DNA from 2 places in the Bradyrhizobium sp. CCBAU 53338 genome. Region 2 is predicted to be linked to the other one. Evidence: predicted binding sites of a transcription regulator. Region 2 holds the regulator's gene; the other holds the start of a gene.
The links. Region 2 encodes LexA, which represses DNA repair genes until DNA is damaged. Its sites were predicted from a motif close to TGTTCNNNNTGTGTTCNG; they were not measured.
Positions count from the first base shown of each region.

Region 1 (4,414 bases), 110 kb from region 2:
CGGTCTCGTTGTCGATGTCGTCGAGCAGCTTGAGCGCGATCTTGGTCAGGCGTGACTCGGTGTAGCGCATTGCCGCAGGCGGATCGCCGTCGACCGAGCCGAAATTGCCCTGCCCGTCCACCAGCAGCTCGCGCATCGAGAAAGGCTGCGCCATGCGCACCAGCGCGTCATAGATCGCCTGGTCGCCATGCGGATGGTATTGGCCCATGACGTTGCCGACGATACCGGCCGACTTCTTGTGCTTCTTGTCGGGCGTGTAGCCTTCCTCGTTCATCGAGAACAGGATGCGGCGATGAACCGGCTTCAACCCGTCGCGCGCATCGGGCAGCGCGCGCGACACGATCACGCTCATGGCGTAATCGAGATAGGACTTCTTCATCTCCTCGTAGATCGAAACGGGGCGAATGTCCGAGGGTTGCGCCGGCTGGTCGCCGGGCTTGTTGTCGTCGTCAGCCAAGGGGGAATCCGGTGAAATTTTATCTGGGAATCATATAGCGCATCGAGGCCCTGATAACCACCCTTGCAAGGGTCGAGACAGCGCTTTTTCCGACTGTTTTTCCAGAGACTTAGACCTTGTCCACCACCATCGGGAACGGGGCCCGCACGAGCCGGGCGGAACTGCCCGTTACGCCCCGAAAAACACGCTGTGCATGATGCGCCCGGGCAGCAGCGTGAACAGGCCCGCCACCACCAGCGCGCCGGTGAAAATGAAGATCATGCTCCACCGGTGAGCGACGACGCGATGCGTGTGCGCCCGCCATACCGCAAGCGGCAGCATCACCAGCGTGAAGATCGACAGCAGATGGATCGGGCTGAACGGCCCGACCAGGCGGATCTGGTGGATCCAGAACGACGAGACCGCTACCAGGGCCATCAGCGCCACCCAGATCCAGCCGATCGTCCGGTGTGGCAGCGTACCCTTGGGGGCGGCGAACTGAACGATGCCGAGCACGAAGGCCGCCATCGCCGCGAAGGCGTGCAGCGGGATCGCCGGAGCAGCGTCAAGCAGCGGCGCGAGGCTCATGTGACGCGTCCCTTCGGCCGGGATCGACCATGTGAATATGATTAACATTAAGTTAATACCGTTCACATCGTGGCCCGTCAAAGGCTTCAGGCAGCACATGAGGCCGGCCCGGAAAACCGAGCTCAGCCTGTAAATTGGTAGGAAATCCTGACGCTCTACGCGAGCGCAGCAAAGTTGGAAACGAAACTTGCCCGCCTCAGAACGGGATGTCGTCGTCCATGTCGTTGTTGCGGCCACCGCCGCCGGCGGCAACCGGGCGGCGCGGTGCGCTGCTGACGGGACCCGAGGAGCCGAAATCGCCGCCCGGCTCGTCGCCGAAGCTGCCGCCTCCTCCGCCGCCGCCGCGGCCGTCGAGCATCGTCAGCGTCGAGTTGAAGCCCTGGAGCACGACCTCGGTGGAGTACTTCTCCACGCCGCTCTGATCAGTCCATTTGCGGGTCTGAAGCGCGCCCTCGATGTACACCTTGGCGCCCTTCTTCAGATACTGCTCGGCGACCTTGCACAGCCCTTCGTTGAAGATCACGACACGGTGCCACTCGGTCTTTTCCTTGCGCTCGCCGCTGTTCTTGTCGCGCCAGGTCTCGGAGGTCGCGATGCTCAGATTCGCGATCGGCCGCCCGTCCTGGGTGCGGCGGATTTCCGGATCCTTGCCGAGATTTCCAACCAGAATGACCTTGTTGACGCTTCCCGCCATCGCCGCTCTCCACTCCAAATGCCACTGAATCGAAAAAGGCGCGCCCGCGCTGCCGCCCGTTGGGCCGACCCTATACGCTTACGAGGGCCGATCGGCCCGCTACACCCTCGGTTATCCCCACATATAGCACCGGCCAGACATTTGTTCCAGATTTGTTCCCATCGAAATTGATGCGACCGAAGCGTGCATACGAACACTCTGCCCCGCTATGCACGCCGTCATGAATTGGAACCGAACCGAACCGGAAAACGCTTAACATTCATCAGGTTAAGCGCATGTCAGTTGCCCGCCGACTGTTGCATTCCAGAGACGGACTCGGCCGTCCGATTGGATTACGGTTTTCTCGGAATTGGTTCTGATGGGCGTCGCGCCTGATGGGCCGCTTCGGGGACATCTGAAGCGGACGACACTGGGGAGACTGCAATGAAGAAAATTCTATTCGGTACAATTTGTATTGTTGCAATGGGCCTGTCTGCACCGGCGAGTGCAGCAGATCTTGCGGCTCGTCCCTACACCAAGGCGCCGCCGCCGATGATCGCCACCATCTACGACTGGAGCGGCTTCTACATCGGCATCAACGGCGGCGGCGGATCGAGCCACAAATGCTGGGACAACGTCGTTCTCGGCGGCGGCGCATTCGTGGGCGGCGAAGGCTGCCACAACGCCACCGGCGGCACGGTCGGCGGCCAGGTCGGCTATCGCTGGCAATCGGCCAGCTGGGTGTTCGGCCTCGAAGGCCAGGGCAACTGGGCCGACTTCTCCGGCGACAATGTCAGCAATTTCTTCCTGGCACAGCGTAACCGCTCGCGGATCGACGCCTTCGGCCTGTTCACAGGCCAGATCGGCTATGCCTGGAACAACGTGCTGTTTTACGTGAAGGGCGGCGGCGCCGTGGTCGCGGACAAGTTCGACATCTACACGGCGCCCGGCTTCGTCGGTGCGGGCACCCTGCTCGCCTCAACCAGCGACACCCGCTGGGGCGGCACGGTCGGGGCCGGCCTCGAATTCGGCTTCGCGCCCAACTGGACGGTCGGCGTCGAGTACGATCACATCTTCCTCGGCAACCGGACGCTCACGCTCAACGCACCCGTCGGCGGCGGCGCATTCCAGACCGACCGGATCAGCCAGGACGTCGACATGGGCCTCGTCCGCCTCAACTATCGCTGGGGCGGCCCCATCATCGCGAAGTACTGATCTTCTTGAAATCATTCGGGAATCGAAGGCCGGCCTCGTGCCGGCCTTTTTGTTGCCTGTTCCCGACGGGGAACTATAGGTCAGTGAGTATTACATTTTGTATTTGTTGTGACTTTTGAGAGACACAACTTACAGCTTCAGTGGTGTAAGCACGACATCAGTTGGACCAACGCGTCCGCTGTGCTTCCGACGCACGGAAGACAACAACAGAAACTGGGACTGGGATTACTTGAATATGAAAAAGATTTTGTTGGCTTCGGCCGCTCTGATCGTACTCACCGGCGCCGCTTCGGCTGCCGACCTGGCGGCTCGCCCCTACACCAAGGCTCCGGTCGCGATGGCCTCGGTCTACAACTGGACCGGCTTCTATCTCGGTATCGTCGGCGGCGGCGCCTGGGAAGCCGCCTCTGGCGACCCGAAGATGAAGGGTGGCTTCGTCGGCGGCACCGCCGGCTACAACTGGCAGACCGGCAACGTCGTGTTCGGTATCGAGGCTGACGGCGCCTGGGCTGACGTCAACGCTTCTGCCGCTGGTGTCGTTATCGTTCCCGGCCTCGGCGCGATCCCGACCAGCGTGAGCTCGAAGACGGATGCAATGGGCACCGTGCGCGGCCGTATCGGCTATGCCGTCAACAACGTCCTGTTCTACGGCACGGGTGGTTACGCCTGGATCGACAACAAGATCACCGCCACCCTCGGCGCTGCGTCGATCTCGGACAGCAAGTTCCACTCCGGTTGGACCGTCGGCGCGGGCATCGAAGCGTTCTTCGCTCCGCAGTGGTCGGTCAAGGGCGAGTATCTCTATCGCAGCCTGGCCGGCGAGACGTACTTCGGCGCCATTCCCACCGGCACGATCAACTTCCACACCGTGCAGGTCGGCGTGAACTATCACTTCAACGGCCCGGTCGTCGCCAAGTACTGAGCTGAGGCTCCAACGCCATCACGTCACGAAAGGCCGGCCTCGCGCCGGCCTTTTTGTTGTTCCTTCCGTCCCGATCTCCAGGCGCTGCTGCCAAGTCCCGCCAGCGCGCCAACAATCCGTTGACGATTCGCAAGTCCCTCTGGAAATCCGTCTCCGTTCTTCCTACGTTCGCCTGCATACCCATTGGCGCCGATCCCGGTTCCGGGCGAAGCGCGCCCGAACGTTGGCGCGGTCGCTCGCTCGTGGGATTCCTTGAGGGCAACGCGGATGGATGAAGTGATCAAGGCGAAGCGCCAACAGCAGAACGCGGGATCACACCTGCGCGCAATTACGATCCGCGGCGCGCGCGAGCACAACCTCAAGAACATCGACGTCGAGATTCCCCGCGACAAGCTCGTGGTGTTCACCGGGCTATCGGGCTCCGGCAAATCCTCGCTCGCCTTCGACACCATCTACGCCGAGGGCCAGCGCCGCTACGTCGAGTCGCTCTCGGCCTATGCGCGCCAGTTCCTGGAGATGATGCAGAAGCCCGACGTCGACCAGATCGACGGCCTGTCGCCGGCGATCTCGATCGAGCAGA
Region 1 is NZ_CP030048.1:3,909,575-3,913,988, reverse strand. Features, by position in the region: gene gyrA (DNA gyrase subunit A) at 1-457, opposite strand, end outside; gene XH90_RS18380 (DUF2306 domain-containing protein) at 626-1,024, opposite strand; gene XH90_RS18375 (single-stranded DNA-binding protein) at 1,221-1,718, opposite strand; gene XH90_RS18370 (outer membrane protein) at 2,142-2,912, shown strand; gene XH90_RS18365 (outer membrane protein) at 3,148-3,834, shown strand; gene uvrA (excinuclease ABC subunit UvrA) at 4,102-4,414, shown strand, end outside.
Region 1: XH90_RS18375 (single-stranded DNA-binding protein) is a predicted target of LexA. The motif match lies at 1,861-1,878, and genes of this name have one in related genera.

Region 2 (4,414 bases):
TACCGGCGAACCGCGTTGTCTTCTTCGACGACCTCGCCGAGAACGTCGAAGGCGCCCGCGCCCGCGGCCTGACCGCGGTGCATGTGACCTCCCCTCACGACGTCGGCAATGCGCTGAGGGCACTGGGGATCTGATCCCCGAACGGACCGCCCCTCTGGAACTATTTCGCCTCCGGGTTTGGAACCAAGTCGCTTTGTACATTTTTATACAGAGTTCCGGGAACGAATGCCCGTTTCCGGACTCATGAGTCCGTTGGGAATTCTACATCGGACTTATCATCGTGTTGGGCAAAACCTACCTCACCAAGCAGGCCTCTCTGCTGATGAAATACGCCAGAACCACCTCGGATTCTGACCTTTCCGCAAAACTGATCAGCAAGGCCGCCGATCTCAAGGCCCAGGCCGATCCGATGCCTGACAGGGACCAGAGTCCCGAAGCGCCAGACGTCAGTCCGGACAAGCAGCCGGGGACCTGACCGGTGCTGGCCGTGGCTCTCGTCATCCTCGCCATGGCCATCCTCGAACCGGTCTGCTTCGCCTTCCGGATCATGCCGCGGCGACTTTGATCTTGCGCCTTCGTCGCCAAGCTGACGACGCACGATAAATCATGCTGCGCGACCACCGTTTTGCCTCTGCGCCTGCACTCGGCTAGAACTCTCGCCGCCGATTTGCCCGAACGGGCGCAGCTGGAGTTTTCACCCGTGGCCCTGATGCCGGTTTCCGACGCGCTCGCCGCGGTGCTTGCCGGCGCGCAGCCGCTGACCGAAGAGGTCGTCGCACTCGACGCGGCCTTCCACCGCGTGCTCGCGCGCGACGTCGCGGCGCGGCGGACGCAGCCGCCGCAGGCGATGTCGGCGATGGACGGCTATGCCGTTCGTGCGGCCGATGCGGCGAAGCCCGGGGCGCAGCTTGTCGTCATCGGCGAAGTCGCAGCCGGCCGGCCGTTCGCAGGGACCGTCAGCGCCGGCGAAGCCGTGCGAATCTTCACCGGTGGTGTCATCCCCGATGGTGCGGATGCGGTCGTGATCCAGGAGGACACCGTCACCGACGGCAAGCGCATCACCATCAAGGAGGCCGCCGTCACCGGGCGCCACATTCGCCCCGCCGGCATCGATTTCCGCGAGGGCGACGTGCTCCTGCGCAAGGGCGTACGGCTCACCGAGCGGGACCTTGCACTTGCCGCCGGCATGAACCACCCGCAGCTCGCGGTGTGCCGCCGTCCGAAAGTCGCGATCCTCGCGACCGGCGACGAACTGGTGATGCCGGGATCGACGCCCGGTCATGGCCAGATCGTCTATTCCAACGGCTACGCCCTGCACGCGCTCGCCCGCAGCGAGGGCGCCGACACCATCGACCTCGGCGTTGCCGCAGATACGCTTGCCGCCACCAGCGCCGGTATCCGCCGCGCGCGAGAATCCAGCGCCGACATCCTGATCACGACGGGCGGCGCCTCGGTCGGCGACCACGATCTGGTGCAGCAGGCACTCCGGGACGAAGGCACTGCGATGGCGTTCTGGAAGATCGCAATGCGGCCGGGCAAGCCGATGATGAACGGACAGCTCGGAGCGATGCGCGTGATCGGCCTGCCCGGCAATCCCGTGTCTTCCTACGTGTGCGGTTTCCTCTTCATGGTCCCGCTGATTCGCGCTTTGTCCGGCCGTTCGGTTGTCCATCATCGCCGCGAACGCGCCGTGCTCGGCCGCGACGTCGGCGCCAATGACCAGCGCGAGGATTATCTGCGTGCGCGTCTCGACGAGCGTGCCGACGGCACGCTCGTCGCCCTTCCCGTCAATCACCAGGACTCCTCGCTGCTTGCGAATCTCGCTGCGGCACAGGCACTTCTCGTGCGTCCGCCATTCGCACCGAAGGCCGAAGCGGGAGCGCACTGCGAGGTGTTGCGACTGCCCGCCTGAGCGCATCGTTCGCAACCGTTCCGCGAACTTTGCCGCGTTCACGGTAAATTAAGCAGTTGCGGAACATGTATCGAACATATAGTGTTCGTTCATGATTTGTTTCGAGCATGTAGCGGCTTATTGCTGAATTCAGCGTCTCGGAATCGAACGACATCGTCAGGGGGATTTTGGTCGAGATGTTAACGCGCAAACAATACGAGCTCCTGCGGTTCATCAGCGAGCGGCTGAAGGAAAGCGGCGTGCCGCCCTCCTTCGACGAGATGAAGGACGCGCTCGATCTGCGCTCGAAGTCGGGCATCCACCGCCTGATCACGGCGCTCGAGGAGCGTGGCTTCATCCGCCGCCTGCCCAACCGGGCCCGCGCCATCGAGGTGATCAAGCTGCCGGAGCTCCAAGCCGCCGCCGGTAGCCGCCGCGGCTTCACGCCAAGCGTCATCGAAGGCAATCTCGGCAAGGTGCGCACGACATCGAGCCCGCCCGCCGACGAGGGCGAGCGTCCGGTCGCGGTGCCCGTCATGGGCCGGATCGCAGCCGGCACGCCCATCGAGGCGCTGCAGACCCGCAGCCACACCATCAGCGTCCCCCCTGACATGCTGGGCGCTGGCGAGCACTACGCGCTCGAAGTGCGCGGCGATTCCATGGTCGACGCCGGCATTCTCGACGGCGACATGGCGCTGATCCAGCGCAACGAGAGCTGCGACACCGGCGATATCGTGGTCGCGCTGATCGACGACGAGGAAGCCACCTTGAAGCGCTTCCGCCGCCGCGGCGCCTCGATCGCGCTGGAGCCGGCCAACGCGGCCTACGAGGTCCGCATCCTCCCGCCCAACCGGGTCAAGATCCAGGGCAAGCTGATCGGACTGTATCGGAAGTACTGAGCGCCGGACGACCTGAGCGCTCACGCGCATTCAACGATCGGAGCGGACGATTGTCCGCTCCGGCCGGATGGTCTTTCTGGTTTTGCACAGATTATCCGGCCCCCTCTCCAGTACTACATCCTCGGCACGCCGCGACGAAGCACGCATCGCTTCATAAGCCTCCAGGCGACCGAGGAGACAACCATGCGCAAGATCTTCCTGAGCACCGTCACGATGGCGCTGATTGCAGCATCGGCGTCACAAGCCCTCGCTGCGCAGCCGCAACATCGCGCCCGCAAGGCGCCGCAGGCGACGAGCGCGCAATTGCGTGATGCGCATAATACCGTCGAGCAATCCTCGCGGCCGGCATGGCCATATTCGGGCTGGTCGGCACCGGCCGGACGCTGACGGCGACGGTCGCCGAATGCACGGAAGCAGGCTTTGTTCCTGGCGGTTCGGGAAAGATATTGTGATTGCGGCTTGCGTATCCGAGCCGCAGATTTGCCTACAACCGAGCGGAGTCTTGCAGGCTTCCACTCTGATAGAGGCCTGCGCCTCCAGGCCAGAGGCGCGGGTTGCTATCCCTGATGAGGAGCACCCGATGTGTGACTATAGCCTGCATGCCGTCGCGACACGTCCCGCAGAAGTCGGCGAGACGATCGTCACGACAACATTTCGCGGCACCTCGACGCGCGGCTTCGCCTCCGAAGCCGACATGTCGGTCGCGGTCTGCCTGCTGCCGGGAACGGAGCTCGCGTTCGCCGACAACGTCCGTTACGATAACAGGTGGATCTGGACGCGCACCGTCAACTCGCGCGTCGGCAAGTTCGGCAAGGTCGATCCGCACATTCCCGATCGTCATCACGATGCGATCGAATTCCCCGATGGCAAATACGTGCTGGTGACGCAGCTCGTCGAAGGCCAGCGCGCAACCGTGCTGCAACTGCCCGTGACCCAGCCGCTCGGCGAGCGCGAGCAGAAGCCGCAAGGGATCGCTGACAGCCGCACCACGACGCCGCGCCTGCCGATCGGCTGAAAGGTCGATCTTACTCCTCAGCCTGAAGGTCGGCCTCCGACGGTGTTACGTCCCGGGAGCGTGGAGCTACCGACCTTGGCATGAGGGTCTGCTCGAAGTCTCCATCGCCGGTCGCCGCCGGCGACCAGGGGCGGTTTGCGCCCCTTCCCCTCACAGCCTGAATCGCAAAACCGTCACCGCGCTGTGTGAGCGCCAGCGCGCCCTGGTGCGCGAGACGCGGTCGATCGACCACCATCGCGGCGCAATCCGGCGCCGTAGGCCTGGTCGTCACCAGCAGCGCGGCACGACTGCAATCGTCGGCCAGCGCGTCGATGCGTAGCGACAGCGCAATCATGCGACCGTCGGCGAGCGTCGTCACGCAGCCGGCGTCGTCGCATGACACGCCGTCACCAAGCGAGGCGCTGGCCGTGTCGCGCGGGTCAGCGTCGGCGGCAAGCCACTCCTTGAGCAGAAAATTGTCCTTCTTCATTCTGATCACGTGCAGTTGCCCATCCCTGCCTCGCACTGCGACGTTCTGGCCGTCAGCGGCAATCAGGATATCGGGTTGCCGGACCGACAGCCCCCAGACGGTCGCAGCCACGAGCACGCAAGCACCCGACCAGCGCAGCG
Region 2 is NZ_CP030048.1:3,795,726-3,800,139, reverse strand. Features, by position in the region: gene XH90_RS17830 (HAD family phosphatase) at 1-134, shown strand, start outside; gene XH90_RS17825 (hypothetical protein) at 281-475, shown strand; gene glp (gephyrin-like molybdotransferase Glp) at 701-1,912, shown strand; gene lexA (transcriptional repressor LexA) at 2,089-2,790, shown strand; gene XH90_RS17810 (hypothetical protein) at 2,974-3,177, shown strand; gene XH90_RS17805 (hypothetical protein) at 3,371-3,805, shown strand; gene XH90_RS17800 (ComEC/Rec2 family competence protein) at 3,816-4,414, opposite strand, start outside.